4 regions of the Streptomyces sp. M41 genome follow, and region 3 is predicted to be linked to each of the others. Evidence: riboswitches for the same ligand, from Rfam matches in the RefSeq annotation. Region 3 holds a riboswitch; each other region holds the start of a gene.
What was found. Region 3 has a riboswitch for cobalamin ahead of ACHBTE_RS00300 (prenyltransferase/squalene oxidase repeat-containing protein). Riboswitches for the same ligand answer to the same signal wherever they lie in the genome.

Region 1 (4,063 bases), on a different contig from region 3:
CAGGCTGACATCTCCCCGGAACTTGTTGACCAGATACCCGGCGACGAGTTCCTGGTCCTCGGGGGAGAGCAGGGCCACGGTCCCGAAGAACGACGCGAAGACACCGCCGCGGTCGATGTCGCCCACCACCAGCACGGGCAGCCGCGCACTGCGCGCGATGCCCATGTTGACGATGTCCGTCCGCCGCAGATTGATCTCAGCCGGAGAGCCGGCCCCCTCACAGATCACCGCGTCATACGTGCCCCGCAGCTCGGCGAGACAGTCGAGCACGGTCCCCAGCAGCTTCTGCTGCCGTCCGCCGTGGTAGCCGCGCGCGCTCAGCTCGCCGACCGGCTTGCCCATCAGCACGACCTGACTGCTCTGCTCGCCACCGGGCTTGAGCAGCACGGGATTCATCAGCGCCGTCGGCTCCACACGGCACGCCTGCGCCTGCATGGCCTGGGCCCGGCCGATCTCCGCCCCCTCCCTCGTCACGAAGGAGTTGAGGGACATGTTCTGCGCCTTGAAGGGCGCGACCTTGACGCCCTGGCGTACCAGCCACCGGCAGATCCCGGCGGTCACGACGCTCTTGCCGGCGTCGGAGGTGGTACCGGCGACCAGAAGACCACCGCTCATACTCTCTGCCCCCTCTTCAGCGACCGCGCGTTCGTCAGCAGCCGCGCCCCGGCGCACACCCCGAGCGCCAGCCAGGTGACGCGCCGCGACAGCCGTACGGCCCGGTCGACGTCCTGGGTGACGACGGCCCGTCCCTGTGTGTTCAGCACGGGCCGGTGCTCCACCCGCCCCCCGTACGACAGCGTCCCGCCCAGCCGCACCCCGAGCGCCCCGGCGAAAGCGGCCTCCACGGGGCCGGCGTTGGGGCTCGGATGCCTCATCGCGTCCGCCCGCCAGGCGCTCACGGCACCGCGCGGATCCGGCCCGGCCAGCGCCGCGAGCACGGCCGTCAGCCGCGCCCCCGGCCACCCCGCCAGGTCGTCGAGCCGGGCAGAAGCCCAGCCGTAGCGCCGGTACTTGGGCGACTTGTGGCCCACCATGGCGTCGAGCGTGTTCACGGCCCGGAACCCGAGCAGCCCCGGCACCCCGCCCACGGCCCCCCAGACGAGCGCGCCCACGACCGCGTCGGAGGTGTTCTCGGCGACGGACTCCACCACGGCCCGGGCGATCTGGTCCGCGTCCAGCGCCTGCGGGTCCCGCCCGCACAGATGCGGCAGCCGCGCCCGCGCGCCCTCGATGTCTCCGGCCTCCAGGGCGCGCCCGATGTGCCGGGCCTCCCGGGCCAGCGAAGTCCCCCCGACCACCGCCCAGGTGGCGGCGCCGGTCAGGGCCAGGGATGCGGCGGGGGACGTACGGACGGCCCGGGTGGCGATGGTTCCGAGCGCCACGGCGCCACCGGCGCACACGGCCGTGTGCAGCGCACCCCACGCGCGGTGGTCACGCCACAACACACCTTCCACGGCAGCGGCGGCCCGCCCGAACACGGCGACCGGATGCCCCCGGCGCGGGTCGCCGAGCAGCAGATCACCGAGAAGTCCGGCGGCGGCGCCGTACGCGAAGACGCGATCGGCACGCATGGGCGTCAGCCGGCCGCGGGGGCGGGCAGCGCCCTGGTGCGGAACCTCAAGTTCGAACGGCAGCCGAGCATCGCGTTATGTCCTCACTCAGGGTGTCCGCGCCCTGGTTCGACGAGACCGGCGGTGAGAGTTCCTGGCTCCCGGGGGGTTTCTACCCCGGTGACAGTGGCGGGACCGCGCCGGATTCGCACCGGCTTCCTCTTCTGCCGCCGTAGATGGCTCCGGCAGTCCACCACGGGGTCGGAAGGGCCGTCAACTTGCTGTTGACCTGCGAAGGGAGAGTGTGCGGAGGCCCACACAGGCGTGAGGTGCGGGACGGTGTTCCGTCTCGCACCTCGATCCGTGACCGGCGTGCGTCAGCGCACGACGCGCGCGCGGGTCACGCCACGATCAGATAGATCCCGTAGCCCACGGCCGCCGCACACGCCGCGAAGCAGGCGTACGCGCCGGTGACCGCGAGCGTGGCCGAGTCGCCCTGGGCCACCGCGCGTTCGCGGCGGGACAGGCCGGTGATGCCCAGGGTGAACAGGCCCACCAGGGCAATGGTGACCACGAGGCTGACACCGAAGACGGAGCCGAGAGCCGCCCAGTCGATCTTCATGCTTCTGCTTCCTTGAGTAACCGGAGGAGTAACCGGGTGGGGGTCAGACGGCTGCCTTGGACGGCGCCGGCTCGGAGGCCTGAGCCGGGACGGTGGCCGTGATGTCCTCGGTCACCGTGCCCGCCGGCGGCGGCGTCACGGCGGCCATGGCCGTGGTCACCACGCCGGCCGGCTCGTCGGGGTCGTGGTCGTTGACGTTGGTGTGGTCGACGATCTCGCGGCGGGAGAGCTTCCAGATCACGGCGCTGGAGACGACCAGGAAGACCGCGACGAGGGCCGTGCCCCAGTCGCCGAAGCCGGTCACGTACTCCGCGAGCGCGCCCACCAGGGCGGCGGCCGGCAGGGTCAGGCCCCAGGCGACGAACATCCGGGTGGCCGTCGACCAGCGGACCACGCCGCCCTTGCGGCCGAGGCCCGCGCCCATGACCGCGCCGGAGACGGAGTGCGTGGTGGAGAGGGAGAAACCCAGGTGGGAGGAGGCCAGGATGACCGTGGCCGCGCTGGTCTGGGCGGCGAAGCCCTGCTGCGGCTGGAGGTCGGTCAGACCCTTGCCCATGGTGCGGATGATGCGCCAGCCGCCGAGGTAGGTGCCGAGGGCGATGGCGACGCCCGCGGAGAGGATGACCCACATGGGCGGGTCGGAGTCGGGGGCGAGGGTGCCGCCGGCGACCAGGGCGAGGGTGATGATGCCCATGGTCTTCTGCGCGTCGTTGGTGCCGTGGGCCAGGGAGACCAGACCGGCGGAGGCGATCTGCCCGGCGCGGTAGCCCTTCTTGGACGCCTCGCCGCCGTCGGCCTTCTTGCCGAGCTTGTAGGTCAGCCGCGTGGCGAACATCGCCGCGATGCCCGCCACCAGCGGGGCGGCGATCGCCGGGATCAGCACCTTGGTGACGAGCACGTCGCCGTGGACCGCGCCGACGCCGGCCGAGGCGACGGTGGCGCCGATCAGGCCGCCCATGAGGGCGTGCGAGGAGCTGGAGGGCAGACCGACCAGCCAGGTCAGCAGGTTCCAGAGGATCGCACCGACCAGCGCGGCGAATATGACTTCGGGACGGATGCCGGCCTCGTCGACGAGGCCCTTGGAGATGGTGTTGGCGACCTCCACCGAGAGGAAGGCGCCGACGAGATTGAGGACGGCGGACATGGCCACCGCGACCTTGGGCCTCAGAGCGCCCGTGGAAATGGTCGTGGCCATCGCGTTGGCGGTGTCGTGGAAACCGTTCGTGAAATCGAACGCGAGTGCGGTCACCACCACAATCGCGAGGATCAGCGAGAAGCTTTCCATTTACCCAGGCAATCGTTCGAGGTCATTGGCGCGATGAACGTAGGCAACCTGAGTGAACGGAAGATGAACTGGGGCGGGCCGCACGGTGTCCGGGAGGGAGGGTTTCTCCCATGGTGGCGGAGGCTTCCGTTCCGCTGGGTGGCGTACGGCCCGGGCCCCATGGGCTAGCGGCCCCGGGCGAACTTCCTCAGCTGCGCCATGGACCCGTTGAAGAGATTCTGGTCACCCGGCAGGCTGCCGCCGTTGTCGTACTGCCAGAAGGTCCACAACCGCCATCCGGCCGGCAGTGTTCCCGCGCTCGACGCGTTGTAGCGCGCCGCCCACAGCGCGTGATCGGCGGCGAAGGCGCGGTCGGCGCCGGTGCAGGTGTTCCACCAGTGGGTGGTCGTGTAGATCACCGGGCGGCGGCCGGTGAGCCGCAGCACCTCGTCGCTGAAGGACCGGATCCAGGCGGTCATCCTGGCCTTGGTCAGCCCGTAGCACTTCTGCCTGCCGTACGGGTTGTACTCGATGTCGAGCGCGGGCGGCAAGGTCCAGCCGTCGGGCCGCCAGCCGCCGCCGTTGCGCACGAAGTACGCCGCCTGGGTCCTGCCGGACGACCTGTTC
Region 2 (4,063 bases), on a different contig from region 3:
GCATGGGTCTGGGTGCGGTAGGCGTCGTACTGGCGGCGGCGTCCCTCGTGCAGTTCTCCGGTGGCATCGTCGGCGGCGCCCTCGCGGACAGGATCGGACTGCGCCGCACGATGCTGTGGGCGCTGATCGTGCGCACGGCCGGTTTCACGGGCCTGCTGCTGGCGCTGCGCTGGCCGCCCCTGGCCGTCGCGGCACTGATCCTCACGTGCTGCGGCGCCGCCCTGTACCTGCCCGCCAACAAGGCGTATCTGGTGCACGGTGTGGGCGAAGAACACCGCCCGGCGTTCCTGTCGGCCGGCAACGCCGCGCTCAACGCGGGCATGGCGGTGGGGCCGTTGGTCGCCGGGCCGTTCGTACTGTCCTCGCCCGGCTGGCTGTTCGTGGCCGTGACGGCGCTGTTCGTCCTCGTCACCGCGGGCCACGCCCGGCTGCCGGCTGCCGCCGGGGAGGGGCGGGCGGACGAAGGGGCAGCCGGGCGCGGCCTGTGGACCGGTGTGGCGGTCCTGCCCTTCGCCGCGAACGCGCTCGCGTTCTACCTGTACTTCCACTTCCAGCACTATGTGGCGGTGTACGCCGTCGAACGGGCCTCCAGCGAGTTCTACAGCCTCGTGCTGCTGCTCTGCTTCGCGCTGGTCATCGCCGTACAGCCGCCCGCGTCCGGGCTGATCCGGCGCATGCCGTACGCCCTGGCCCTCGCGGTCGGCTTCACGGGCCTGGGCGCCGGGCTGGCCGTCCTGGCGATCGGCACACGGCCGGCCCTGCTGGCGGGCGGGGCCCTCATCACCCTCGGCGACATCGTGCTGTTCCTCAAGAACGACCTGGAGGCGCTGCGCCGCAGCCCGTGCTCCGACGCCGTGGTCTTCGGCCGGCAACGGCTCGCCGCCGGGCTCGGAGCCTGCGCGAGCGGCGTGCTGGGCGGGCAGGTGTACGGCGTCTGTGAACGCGCCGGGAACACCGGCTGGTTCTGGCTGCTGGCCGCCGCGCAGTGCGTCCTGCTGCCCCCTCTGCTGCTGCCACTGTGCCGCCGCACAGCACGGCGGTCCGACTCCCACGGTGACGAACTCAGCGGCCGACCCGGCGACGACCAAGGAGCACTGACGCGGCATGACACAGAGCGACACGACACGAAGCGGCACGAAATCAAGCGGCGTGACACGAACGGGCGGGTTCCAGGACGATGACTTCTGGACGGAGTTCCACGACTTCCTGTTCTCGGCACAGCGCCACGAGCAGGCCGAGCAACTGCTGGGCACCTCTCCCCTGCTGTCCTTCCCGGCCGCGTCGCGGGTGCTGGATCTGTGCTGCGGGCCGGGGGTGTTCACCGTGCCGCTCGCCCGTCTCGGTCACGAGGTGACCGGGGTCGACCTGAGCCCGGCCATGCTGGACCGTGCACGCAAGCGGTCCGCCGACCTCGGTGCGCAGGTCACGTATGTGCAGGCCGACGCGCGGGAGTTCGAGGCGCCGGGCGCCTTCGACGTCGTCCTCAACCTGTTCACCTCCTTCGGCTATTTCGAGGACCCCGCCGACAACGCGCGGGTGCTGCGCACCATGCACACCTGCCTGGCCCCCGGCGGCACTCTCGTGCTGGACCTCGCGGGCAAGGAGCTGCTGGCCCGCAGGGTGACGCCGCCGAAGGTGGTGCGCCAGGGGGATGATGTGCTGGTGCAGACCGACACCGTGCTGGACGACTGGGCCCGGTTGCGCAGCGACTGGGTGCTGGTGCGTGGCGAGCGGGTCACCCGGGCCACGCTCGTGTGGTTCGTGTACAGCGCAGTGGAACTGCGGCGGATGGTGCGGGAGGCGGGGTTCGGCCGGGTGGAGGTCTTCGGCGGATTCGACGGCCGCCCCTATGACGCGGACGCCGAGCGGCTGGTGCTTCGGGCGGTCCGCGAGACATGACCGCTGATGGGGGCGTGCGGGCGGCTCGAGGGGTGTGAAGAGGCGCGGGGCGTGCGGGCGGGCGCGCACGCCCTTTTGACGCCGACGGCGGGGAACGTACTATCACCAGGTCATCGCCGCGACGGGACATCAGGAAGCCGGTGCGAATCCGGCACGGTCCCGCCACTGTGACCGGGGAGTGCACCCCTTCCGCACGCCACTGCGCACTGCGTGGGAAGGCAGGGGGAACAGCGATCCGGGAGTCAGGAAACTGGCCTGTCGCGGGCCCGATCCGAGGAGCGCGGACTCCCCAGGAGGCTCTACGTGTACGACGGTACGACCCGTCCCCCGCTGTTCACCCCTGCCCGCCGACGCCACGCCCTGCGCGCCACGGCCGCGGCCGTCGCCCTGGCGGCGACCCTGCTGACGGCCGGCTGCGGCTCGTCCGGCGAGGCGGCCCAGGATCCGAAGACCGCACCGTCGGCGGCGGGCTTCCCCGTCACCATCGACAACTGCGGCGTCGAGACGACGTACGACAAGCCGCCCTCCCGGGTCGTCACGATCCATCAGCACCCGGCGGAACTGATGCTCGCTCTCGGTCTGAAGGACCGCATGGTGGGCACCGCCTTCCCCGACTCGGCCGTCCTGCCCCGATGGCAGAAGGACTTCGCGGCGATCCCCGAACTGGCCGCGAAGGAACCGTCGTTCGAGAAGCTCCTGGACGCCGAGCCCGACCTGGTCTACGGCGGCTACGGCAGCGCCTTCGACGAGAACGAGGGCCGCTCCCGCAAGGCGTTCGCCGACGCGGGCATCGACACCTATCTCAACCGCGAGTACTGCGGCAAGAAGCAGGTGACGATGAAGGACACCTATGACGAGATCCGCACCATCGGCCGTATCTTCGGCATCTCCGAGCGCGCCGACAAGCTGGTGACCGACCTGAAGAGCGAGGTGGACAAGGCGTCCACGGCCGTCGAGGGCGAGAGCGACGTGCCCGTCTTCGTGTACGACAGCGGCGACAAGACGGCCTTCACCGCGGGCGGCAAGAGCCTGGGCACCGAACTGATCCGGCTGGCCGGCGGCAACAACGTCTTCGCCGACCTCGACGACGTCTTCGGCGACGTCTCCTGGGAGCAGGTCGTCGAACGAAAGCCCGAAGTCATCGCCATCTACGACTACGCCGACGCCGGCAGCGTCGAGCAGAAGAAGAAGTTCCTGCTCTCCCAGCCCGCCCTGGCGGATGTGCCGGCCGTCAAGAACAAGCGGTTCGTGGTGCTGCCGCTGACCGCGACCCTGGTCGGCGTCCGGTCCGCCTACGCGGTCGAGGACCTGGCCCGCGGGCTGCACCCCGAGAGCTTCCGGTGACGGCACCGACGAAGAGCACACCCTCCGGCCCGCTCGTCGGCCGCCCCCCGCGGGGCGGCAAGGGGGCGGGCCGGGGGAGCATGACCGTCGCCGTGGTGGTGCTCGCCGCCCTGCTCGTCCTGTCCGCCACCGCCGGCCTCGCCATCGGGTCGGTTCAGGTACCGCCCGGCCAGGTGTGGGGCATCGTGACACACACGCTGGGCGCCGGATGGACGGAGCCGGACTGGTCCCGGGCGCGCGAGACCATCGTGCTGGACGTGCGCGCCCCGCGCGTCCTGCTCGGGGCGGTGACCGGTGCCGGGCTCGCGGTGGTCGGCACCGCCATGCAGGCGCTGATCCGCAATCCGCTCGCGGAGCCCTATCTGCTGGGGGTGTCCTCCGGGGCGTCCCTCGGCGCGGTCTCGGTGATCGTGTTCGGAGCCTCGCTGTTCGGGCCCGTGTCCCTGTCGGTGGCCGCGTTCGTCGGCGCGCTGGGGGCACTGATGCTCGTCTACGCCACCGCGCGTACCGGCGGCCGGATCACGTCCGTGCGTCTGGTGCTGTCCGGCGTGGCGATCGCTGCGGTGCTCACCGCGGTGCTGGACCTGCTGCTGCTCACGACCGACCGGGGCAACGAGGCCCGCGCCGTCCTCGCCTGGACGCTGGGCGGACTCGGCGGCGTGAACTGGGGCACGCTGTGGCTGCCGAGCGCGGCCATGCTGCTGGGCATCGGCGTCCTTCTCGTACAGGCCCGCAATCTGAACCTGCTGCTGGCGGGCGAGGAGGCCGCCACCACCATGGGACTGGACGTGGCCCGGTTCCGCGGTCGTATGTTCGTGCT
Region 3 (4,063 bases):
GGTCAGGCCGAAGTCGGCGCGGGAGGTGCCGGATCCCGCGGTGTGGTACTGGCCCTGCTTGAGGTTGGCGGCGCTGGTGAGGTAGGCGACGCCTTTGGTGAGGTCGGGCCCCGCACCGCCGGTCGGCGGCGTGCTCGGATCGTCGGTGGTCGGCGGGTCGGTCGGCTCGGGTTCCTTGGTGGTGAGCGCGGTCAGATCGGTGCCGGCGCCGGCCAGGACCGCTGGCGGGGTCGGGTAGAGGGAGGACTCCGTGGCGCCCTCCTCGAACCCGAAGCCGCCGTCGTCGAGTTGCTGCCTCGACAGCCAGCCCACGGCCGCGTCGGCGATGGCGGTTTCGCCGAGCGCGCGCAGGGCCTGGGCGGCGTAGCCGGTCGCGGCGACGCTTGCGACGGTGGAACCCGTGTACGCGGTGAAGGCGCCGTCCGCGCGCTGGGCCTTGGTCAGATACGTACGGGCCTTCGCCACGGCCGCCTCGTGGCCGCCCGCCTCGTGCAGGACCAGGGCGACGAGGCCGGTGGTGGCCGGGTCGCCGTCGCAGTTCTCGCCGGGGCGGATGAGGACGCTGGTGATGCCGCCGCTGGTGCACTGCAGCTGGGTCAGACGCTCGACGGCGTCCGCCGGCGGCGTCGAGCCGGCCCGCAGCAGGGCGAGCACGGACAGTGCCTGCCCGTCGGTGTAGCCCGCGTTGCGGAAGTCGCCCTTGGCGGTGCAGCCGGGAGTCGGGGTGCCGGACTCGGGGCCCGCCGCGCAGACGTTCTTCGCCAGGTCGCCGACGAGGTCGTGGCCGCCGAAGTCGGCCGGGTCGCCCTCGGCGATCTCCGCGAGGAGGGCGAGGCGGGCGGCGGCGGTGGCGTCGGGCGCCTGGTCGGTGCCGGACGGGTAGGCGTAGGCGCCGGTGTGGGCGGCGAGGAAGGCGGTGACCTTCTCCAGGACCCCGCTCTTGCCCTCGGCGGCGGCGAGCGCGTACGCGGTCTCGGTGCTCAGCAGGTAGTTGGGGGTCTCGGCGCCCTCGTCGACGACGCGTTCGCCGTCCGTCAGACGGCCCTTGAGCCAGGTCGCCGCGGCGGCCAGCGCCACGTCGCCGGGTGCTCCGGTGGGCGTGCCGGGGTCTGGGGTGCCGTTGTCTCCGCCCGCGCGGACGTCGTCGGGGCTGAAGGTGGGCTTGCCGGTGGAGCCGCCGACATCGGTGCCACCGAACACCCAGGCGTCGACGTCGCCGTCCTTGAGCTTGCGGTCCATGGCGCCGTACTGGCTGTAGGACCACTCCTCCTGGCCGGGCGCGGCCGTCCAGTAGGACCAGTAGGCGGTGGCCGGCGGGGTCAGGACGCAGGATTCCTTGTCGGAAGTCGGGTACTGCGTACCGGAGTTGAAGGTTCCGTGGCCGAGGCGACAGATGAAGGCGGGGCCGTCGTGCTCGGTGCCGGTGGTGCCGAAGCCGCCCTCGTGGAGGAGTTCGTAGCCGGTGGTGGGGGTGGTGTCGCAGCCGCGTACGACCTCGCCGCCGAACGGCCCGAAGTCGACGGCGACGACGGCGCCCTGGGTGGCGGTGCAGTCTCCGATCGGGTCGGCCGTGGCGGGGGTGATGGTGAGGAACGTCACCGCGGTCCCCACGAGCAACGCAAGTGCCGACAGCAGCGCCGTCAACGACCCCGGTCTGCTTCCCGTGCGTCCGGTTGTGCTGCGTCTGTCCGTCCCCACCACGGCCCCCGGCCCCTCGTTGTGTGGCCGACACGGCGAGGGCGTGGGTGAGGGCCGTCACCTGGGGGATTTCCGCCGGGGACGGCTGGTCGCACCACGCCGCAGTCCGCGACGGCGTTCATTGCGTTTCGTTGCGTTCGTTGCTGAGAGCACGCGGCCAGGTGTTCCGGCTCGCCCGGCGGTCGCCGGGCTCATGGTTGCGGGACAGCGCCGGAGTCACACCGGCTTCCCCTGGAACTGCGTCTGTATCAGCCGGATTTGAACATGGTTCACAGACAGCGTCAAGGAGAGGCACAGGGGTGGCAAGGGGTCGTCCGGGACAAGTCTGGCGAGACAAGTCTGGCGGCGGGCACGGGAGTCGAGTAGCGTCCTGGGCTGCCACATGGGGGAACCCGGTGTGAATCCGGGGCTGACGCGCAGCGGTGTGGAACGGCGGGGTCGTTCCGAGCCCGAATGCCCATGCGGGCATGCACCTTTGGAAGCCGGTCCACGCGTTCCCGGACGGCGCCCGCACCCGGTGCCGCGCCGTACGTGCCCGGGTTTCGGGGTCGACGTCCCTTACTCTCAGGAGCCGTCCATGTCCCGTCCCCGGTCCCTTCGCCGCCCGGCACTCGTCGCTTCCGCGGCGCTCAGCGTGTTCGCCCTGACCACCCTCCCCGCGTCGGCCACCTCCTCCCCGGCACAGATAGCCACCGCCAAGAACAACGGCATCGCCTACCTCAAGACCCTTCAGGCCGCGGACGGTTCGTACGCCGGGTCCGGGCTGTCCAACGAATGGGCGTTCAGCGCGTTCGCCTCCGCCGGAACCGCCGCCGTGGACGTCACGCCGGGCGGCGACGCAAGCAAGAACGCGAGAACCGTCTACCGCAACCTGCTGTCCACGACGAGCTGGCCGTCGGCATCGCCCGTCGTCACGGACTACGAGCGGGCCGCCCTCAACGCCTACGCCGCCGGCATCGACCCGGCCCGCGTCTCCGCCTCCCGCAACCTGATCGCCGACATCTACCGCTACTGGCAGACCGCCGAGCCCGGCTACTTCGGCCCCTCCGCCAATTTCAACGGCACCGTCTTCGCCGCTCTCGCCCTGGGCGGCGCCAGGACCCAGGCCGGTCAGGCCCGCATTCCGCAGGCGCTGCGCAACGCGATGGTCACCCGCATCCGTGCCAACCAGCACGACGACGGCGGCTGGAACTACGCCAAGGCCGAGGGCGACCCGGCCAAGCTGGCCGCCGCGAGCGATGTCGACATGGCCGGTGCGGCGATGGCGGCGCTGTGCGTCTCGGGGGTGCCGAACACCGACACCGACATCGTCCAGGCAAGGGCGTTCCTCAAGAGCAAGCTGGTGCCGAACAGCGGTGCCTTCAACGCCATGTACGGCATCAACACCGACTCCAACGGCTGGGCCGTCTCCGGCCTCAACGCCTGCGGAATCAACCCGCAGACCGGCGACTTCCTCACCTCCATGGGCAAGACCCCGGTCGACTTCCTGATCGCGCAGCAGATCAACCCCGGCGGCGGCTTCAGGTACCTGCCGAGCGACACCCAGCCGTCCGCGTACGCCTCCATCGACGCGGTGCGCGCCCTTGCTGGCGGCGGCTTCACCTCCGCCCCGCCCGTGCCGGTGACCTCGGGGGCGCCGCAGTGGGTGAGTCAGGGCTCCTTCACCTCCGGTACGGCGACCAAGCTGGCGCTGACGGTGGACGACGGCGCGGGCAGCCTCAAGGTGTGCTCGGTGTCCCTCACCCCGACCGGCGGTACGACGACGCTCGGTGCCGTCCTCGACGCGGCGACCGGCGCCGCCACCCCGTCGGGTTGTGTGGTCTCCGTGACCCCGTCGTCCGGTGCGGGCACCATCACCGCCATCAACGGCAAGGCGAACAGCGGGTCGAAGACCTGGAAGGTGACCGTGGACGGCTCGTCCTTCACGGCGGCGACACGCGGCAAGGTGATCGACGTCGGGGACACGATCGCGCTGCGCTGGGGGGCGTGAGCCGGGCAGCGGGGCCTAAAGTCGCCGTATGCGCATCGTCTCCCTGCTGCCCGCCGCTACCGACATCGTGGCCGAGCTCGGTCTCATGGCGCGGCTGGTCGGCCGGACCCACGAGTGCGACTGGCCCCCGGAGGCGGTGGCCGGCGTACCCGTGGTCACGGGTGCGGAATTCAGCCCGGACGACCTCACCAGCCGTGAGATCTCCGACGCGGTGGGCGGTTCGGCGCACTCGGGGTCGTCCCTCTACACCCTCGACACCGAAGCGCTGGCCGCCCTGCGGCCGGACGTCGTCCTCACGCAGGACCTGTGCGCCGTCTGTGCCGTGTCGTACGAGAAGGTGAGCCGGGCCGTGCGCGTCCTGGACGGCGACACCCG
Region 4 (4,063 bases), 150 kb from region 3:
ACATCGAAGTCGAGGCCGCTGAGGACCAGGGGGCCGTCCTCGTAGGCGTAGGAGGCGCCCCGCAGGGTGACCAGGGCGGTGGGCTCGCTCATGGCAGGGCCCTTTCCAGTACGAGGGTGAGGGCGGCCAGCGCCGCCAGCAGGACACAACTCGCGGCTGTGAAACGGACGGAGACCCGGGCCTCGGGCACCAGGACGCGCAGGGTGCCGTCGTATCCGCGTCCGGCGAGCCCGGCCTGGAGCCGGGTGGCCCGGTCGAACGCCCGCACGAAGGCGATGGCGCCGAGCCCGGCCAGGGAACGCCACTGCGCGGCCCGGCTCATGTGGCCGAGCCGAGCCGCCTGGGCGTCCCGGATGCGGCGCACGGAGTCCAGAAGCAGAAAGCTCATGCGGTACGTCACCAGCGCCACGTCGACGACGGGCGCGGGCACCCCCGCCGTGACCAGACGGGGCAGCAGATCGGACATCGGGGTGGTGAAGGCGAACAGCAGCACCCCGAGCGAGGCGGCCGAGGTACGCAGCAACAGCTCGCCGGCCCGCAGCGGACCGTCGTCGGCGAGGGACACGAAACCGTCCGGCCCGCCGACCTGCACGAGCAGCGTCACCGCGCCCGTGACGCAGAAGCCAAGCGGCACGCGGTACGCCCGCCACAGCCGGCGCCCGGGCACGCCCGCCGGCCCGAGCAGCACCGCGAGGGAGGCCACCAGCACCAGGGCCGCGCCCGGCCAGGGCGGCAGCGAGATCGCGAGCACGGTGAGACCCAGCCCGAGAACGGCCTTGTCCACGGGGTGACGGCGGCGCCAGCGACTGCTGTGCGCCGCCGCGTCGATCGGCAGCACGAGAGGTCAGGCCCTCTCGGTCGTCTTCTCCTCGGCGTCACCGGCCGTGCCCGACGTGTCCCCCACCCGCGTAAGCGCCCGCTGCTCACCCTGGCGCCGTCCCCGGTGCACACCGAAGTAGTAGGCGAGGACACCGGCGCCGAGCGCGGCCTGGAGGGCGAACAGGGCGGACTCGATCTCACCGGACGGCGGCTCGTACAGCGGGGTGAACCAGGGCTCGTAGTCCGGCTTGATCTCGGTGATCGCGGTCTCCGCCTCCGCGTCGGCGCCCGCGAACGGCTCCTCCTTGTGATCGCCGAGACCGAAGGCGAGCGGCAGCACGGCGAGCGCGGCCACGACGAGCAGCAGCAGGGCGTTGATCTTCGTGTTCTTGTTCATCGGGCCACCGCCTCGGTCTCGGTCTCGGACCGGGTCCGGGACTGCTTCTTGGTGAGGAACACGCCCAGCCGGGTCAGTTCGCCCTTGCTGGACTGCACCAGCAGCCGCATGACGAGCACCGTGAGGAGGCCCTCGCTCACCGCGAGCGGGATCTGCGTGACCGCGAAGATGGAACCGAACTTGCCGAGCGCGCCCAGGAACCCGCTGCTCGGGTCGGGGAAGGCGAGCGCCAGCTGGACGCTGGTCACGCAGTAGGTGGACAGGTCCGCGACGAACGCCCCGAAGAAGACGGCGACCATCAGCGGCACGTCGTAGCGCCGCAGCAGTCTGTAGATGGCGTATCCCGCCCAGGGCCCGACGATCGCCATCGAGAACACGTTGGCGCCGAGCGTGGTCAGACCGCCGTGCGCGAGCAGCAGGGCCTGGAAGAGCAGGGTGATGGTGCCCAGCACCGCCATGATCGGTGGCCGGAACAGGATGGCGCCGAGCCCTGTGCCGGTGGGGTGGGAGCAGCTGCCGGTCACCGAGGGCAGCTTCAGCGCGGACAGGACGAACGTGAAGGCTCCGGAGGCGCCGAGGAGCAGGGTGCTCTCCGGGTGCTCCCTGACCTCACGGGTGAGTGAACGGACTCCGTGGACTACGAAGGGCGCGGACGCGACGCCCCAGGCGACCGCGTGCGCCGGAGGCAGGAAACCCTCGGCTATGTGCATGGCTCAGCAGACCCTCTCCAGCACCTCGTGGATGGTTGACGCGCCCCGGCCGGTCTCCTGGCTGACGGGTACCACCGCCCGTGCTCCGCCTTCCCGGGTCCGAAGACCCAGTGGCTGCCCGCAGGGGCTGGAGCCGGACTTCCCGATTCACAGTGGCGAGGGCCGCACCGGCATCACACCGGATTTCCCGTTCACCAAGGCGTGGTGACAGTAGTGCCAGGACAGGGTGGCTGACAAGCGCGCCTCGGGGGCGTGAAAGTGGCGTTCGCCCGCTTCATGGCGAGTCTCCCCATCGGCGCGTAACGTGACGGAGCATGAAGATCCTCATCAGCGCCGACATGGAGGGCGCCACCGGCGTGACCTGGCCGGGCGATGTGCTGCCCGGGACTCCGCAGTGGGAGCGGTGCCGGGGGATGTTCACCTCGGACGTCGATGCCGCCGTGCGGGGCTTCTTCGACGGGGGCGCCGACGCCGTCGTCATCAACGAGGCGCACTGGTCGATGCGCAATCTTCTGCTCGAACGGCTGGACGAGCGGGCCGAGATGCTCACCGGCCGGCACAAGGAGCTCTCCATGGTCGAGGGCGTCCAGCACGGGGACGTGGACGGCATCGCGTTCGTCGGCTATCACACGGGCGCCGGCATGGAGGGTGTTCTGGCGCACACCTACCTGGCGAACCAGATCACAGGGGTGTGGCTGAACGACGTCCGGGCAAGCGAGGGACTGCTGAACACGCATGTCGCCGCCGAGCACGGCGTCCCCGTCGTGCTCGTCACCGGCGACGACCTGGCCTGCGAGGACGCGCTCGGGTACGCGCCCGAGGCACTGAAGGTCGCCGTGAAGGACCATGTCTCGCGGTACGCGGCGGTGTGCCGTACGCCGGGCAGGACCGCGGCCGACATCCGCGCTGCGGCCGAGCGGGCGGCCGCGCTGGCGGTTCGTCAGGAACCGCTCGCGGGCGGCCCGTTCACGGTCGCCGTCGAGTTCGACGCCGAGCATCTGGCCATGGCCGTCACCGTAGTCCCGGGTGTGGAACGGATCGGGGAGCGGAAGGTGGCGTACACGACCGAGCGCATGTACGAGGGAATCCGTACCTTCAAGGCAGTGACCACGATCGCCTCGGCAGCGGTGGAGGAGCAGTATGGCTGACCAGCAGGCACTGGACGAGGTCGGCACGTTCACCTCCGACCTCATCCGCATCGACACCACCAACCGCGGCGGCGGGGACTGCCGGGAGCGCCCCGCCGCCGAGTACGCCGCCGCGCGGCTGGCCGAGGCGGGCCTGGAGCCCACCCTGCTGGAGCGCACCCCGGGACGTACGAACGTCGTGGCCCGCGTCGAGGGCGGCGACCCGTCGGCGGACGCACTGCTCGTCCACGGTCACCTCGACGTGGTGCCCGCCCAGGCCGCCGAGTGGAGCGTGCACCCCTTCTCCGGGGAGATCCGGGACGGGGTCGTCTGGGGCCGGGGCGCCGTCGACATGAAGAACATGGACGCGATGATCCTGGCCGTCGTACGGGCCTGGGCACGGCAGGGCGTACGGCCCCGGCGCGACGTCGTGATCGCGTTCACCGCCGACGAGGAGGCGAGCGCCGAGGACGGCTCCGGGTTCCTCGCCGACCGGCATGCCGGGCTGTTCGAGGGGTGCACCGAGGGCATCGGCGAGTCCGGCGCCTTCACCTTCCACGACGGCGGCGGACGGCAGATCTACCCCATCGCGGCCGGGGAACGCGGCACCGGCTGGCTCCGGCTCACCGCCCGGGGACGGGCCGCGCACGGGTCCCGGCCCAACAAGGAGAACGCGGTGACCCGTCTCGCCGCCGCCGTCACCCGGATCGGCGACCACGAATGGCCGCTGAGGCTGACCCCCACGGTCCGCGCCGCCCTCGTCGAACTCGCCGCGCTGTACGGCCTGGAGACCGACCTCGGTGACGTGGACCGGCTGCTGGAGAAGCTGGGCCCGGCGGCCGGGCTCGTCGAGGCGACCGTCCGCAACAGCGCCAACCCGACCATGCTGGAGGCGGGTTACAAGGTCAACGTGATCCCGGGGGAGGCGGTCGCCCACATCGACGGACGGTATCTCCCGGGTGGCGAGGACGAGTTCCGCGCCACCCTCGACCGGCTCACCGGTGCGGACG

Region 1: it holds a riboswitch for cobalamin, as region 3 does, so the genes downstream of both, ACHBTE_RS28955 (cobalamin biosynthesis protein) here and ACHBTE_RS00300 (prenyltransferase/squalene oxidase repeat-containing protein) in region 3, are expected to answer to the same signal.
Region 2: it holds a riboswitch for cobalamin, as region 3 does, so the genes downstream of both, ACHBTE_RS15110 (ABC transporter substrate-binding protein) here and ACHBTE_RS00300 (prenyltransferase/squalene oxidase repeat-containing protein) in region 3, are expected to answer to the same signal.
Region 4: it holds a riboswitch for cobalamin, as region 3 does, so the genes downstream of both, ACHBTE_RS01015 (energy-coupling factor ABC transporter permease) here and ACHBTE_RS00300 (prenyltransferase/squalene oxidase repeat-containing protein) in region 3, are expected to answer to the same signal.

What each region holds. Positions count from the first base shown of each region.
Region 1 covers NZ_JBIMKE010000030.1:34,948-39,010, forward strand. The annotation lists gene ACHBTE_RS28950 (cobyric acid synthase) at 1-615, opposite strand, end outside; gene ACHBTE_RS28955 (cobalamin biosynthesis protein) at 612-1,571, opposite strand; cobalamin riboswitch at 1,678-1,821, opposite strand; gene ACHBTE_RS28960 (hypothetical protein) at 1,951-2,172, opposite strand; gene ACHBTE_RS28965 (inorganic phosphate transporter) at 2,216-3,457, opposite strand; gene ACHBTE_RS28970 (lysozyme) at 3,622-4,063, opposite strand, start outside.
Region 2 covers NZ_JBIMKE010000009.1:179,035-183,097, reverse strand. The annotation lists gene ACHBTE_RS15120 (MDR family MFS transporter) at 1-1,181, shown strand, start outside; gene ACHBTE_RS15115 (methyltransferase domain-containing protein) at 1,150-1,899, shown strand; cobalamin riboswitch at 1,990-2,173, shown strand; gene ACHBTE_RS15110 (ABC transporter substrate-binding protein) at 2,203-3,243, shown strand; gene ACHBTE_RS15105 (FecCD family ABC transporter permease) at 3,240-4,063, shown strand, end outside.
Region 3 covers NZ_JBIMKE010000001.1:62,490-66,552, reverse strand. The annotation lists gene ACHBTE_RS00300 (prenyltransferase/squalene oxidase repeat-containing protein) at 1-1,644, opposite strand, end outside; cobalamin riboswitch at 1,837-1,969, opposite strand; cobalamin riboswitch at 2,084-2,157, shown strand; gene ACHBTE_RS00295 (hypothetical protein) at 2,276-3,688, shown strand; gene ACHBTE_RS00290 (cobalamin-binding protein) at 3,717-4,063, shown strand, end outside.
Region 4 covers NZ_JBIMKE010000001.1:213,796-217,858, forward strand. The annotation lists gene ACHBTE_RS01000 (energy-coupling factor ABC transporter ATP-binding protein) at 1-92, opposite strand, end outside; gene cbiQ (cobalt ECF transporter T component CbiQ) at 89-838, opposite strand; gene ACHBTE_RS01010 (energy-coupling factor ABC transporter substrate-binding protein) at 845-1,216, opposite strand; gene ACHBTE_RS01015 (energy-coupling factor ABC transporter permease) at 1,213-1,926, opposite strand; cobalamin riboswitch at 1,956-2,162, opposite strand; gene ACHBTE_RS01020 (M55 family metallopeptidase) at 2,241-3,074, shown strand; gene ACHBTE_RS01025 (M20/M25/M40 family metallo-hydrolase) at 3,067-4,063, shown strand, end outside.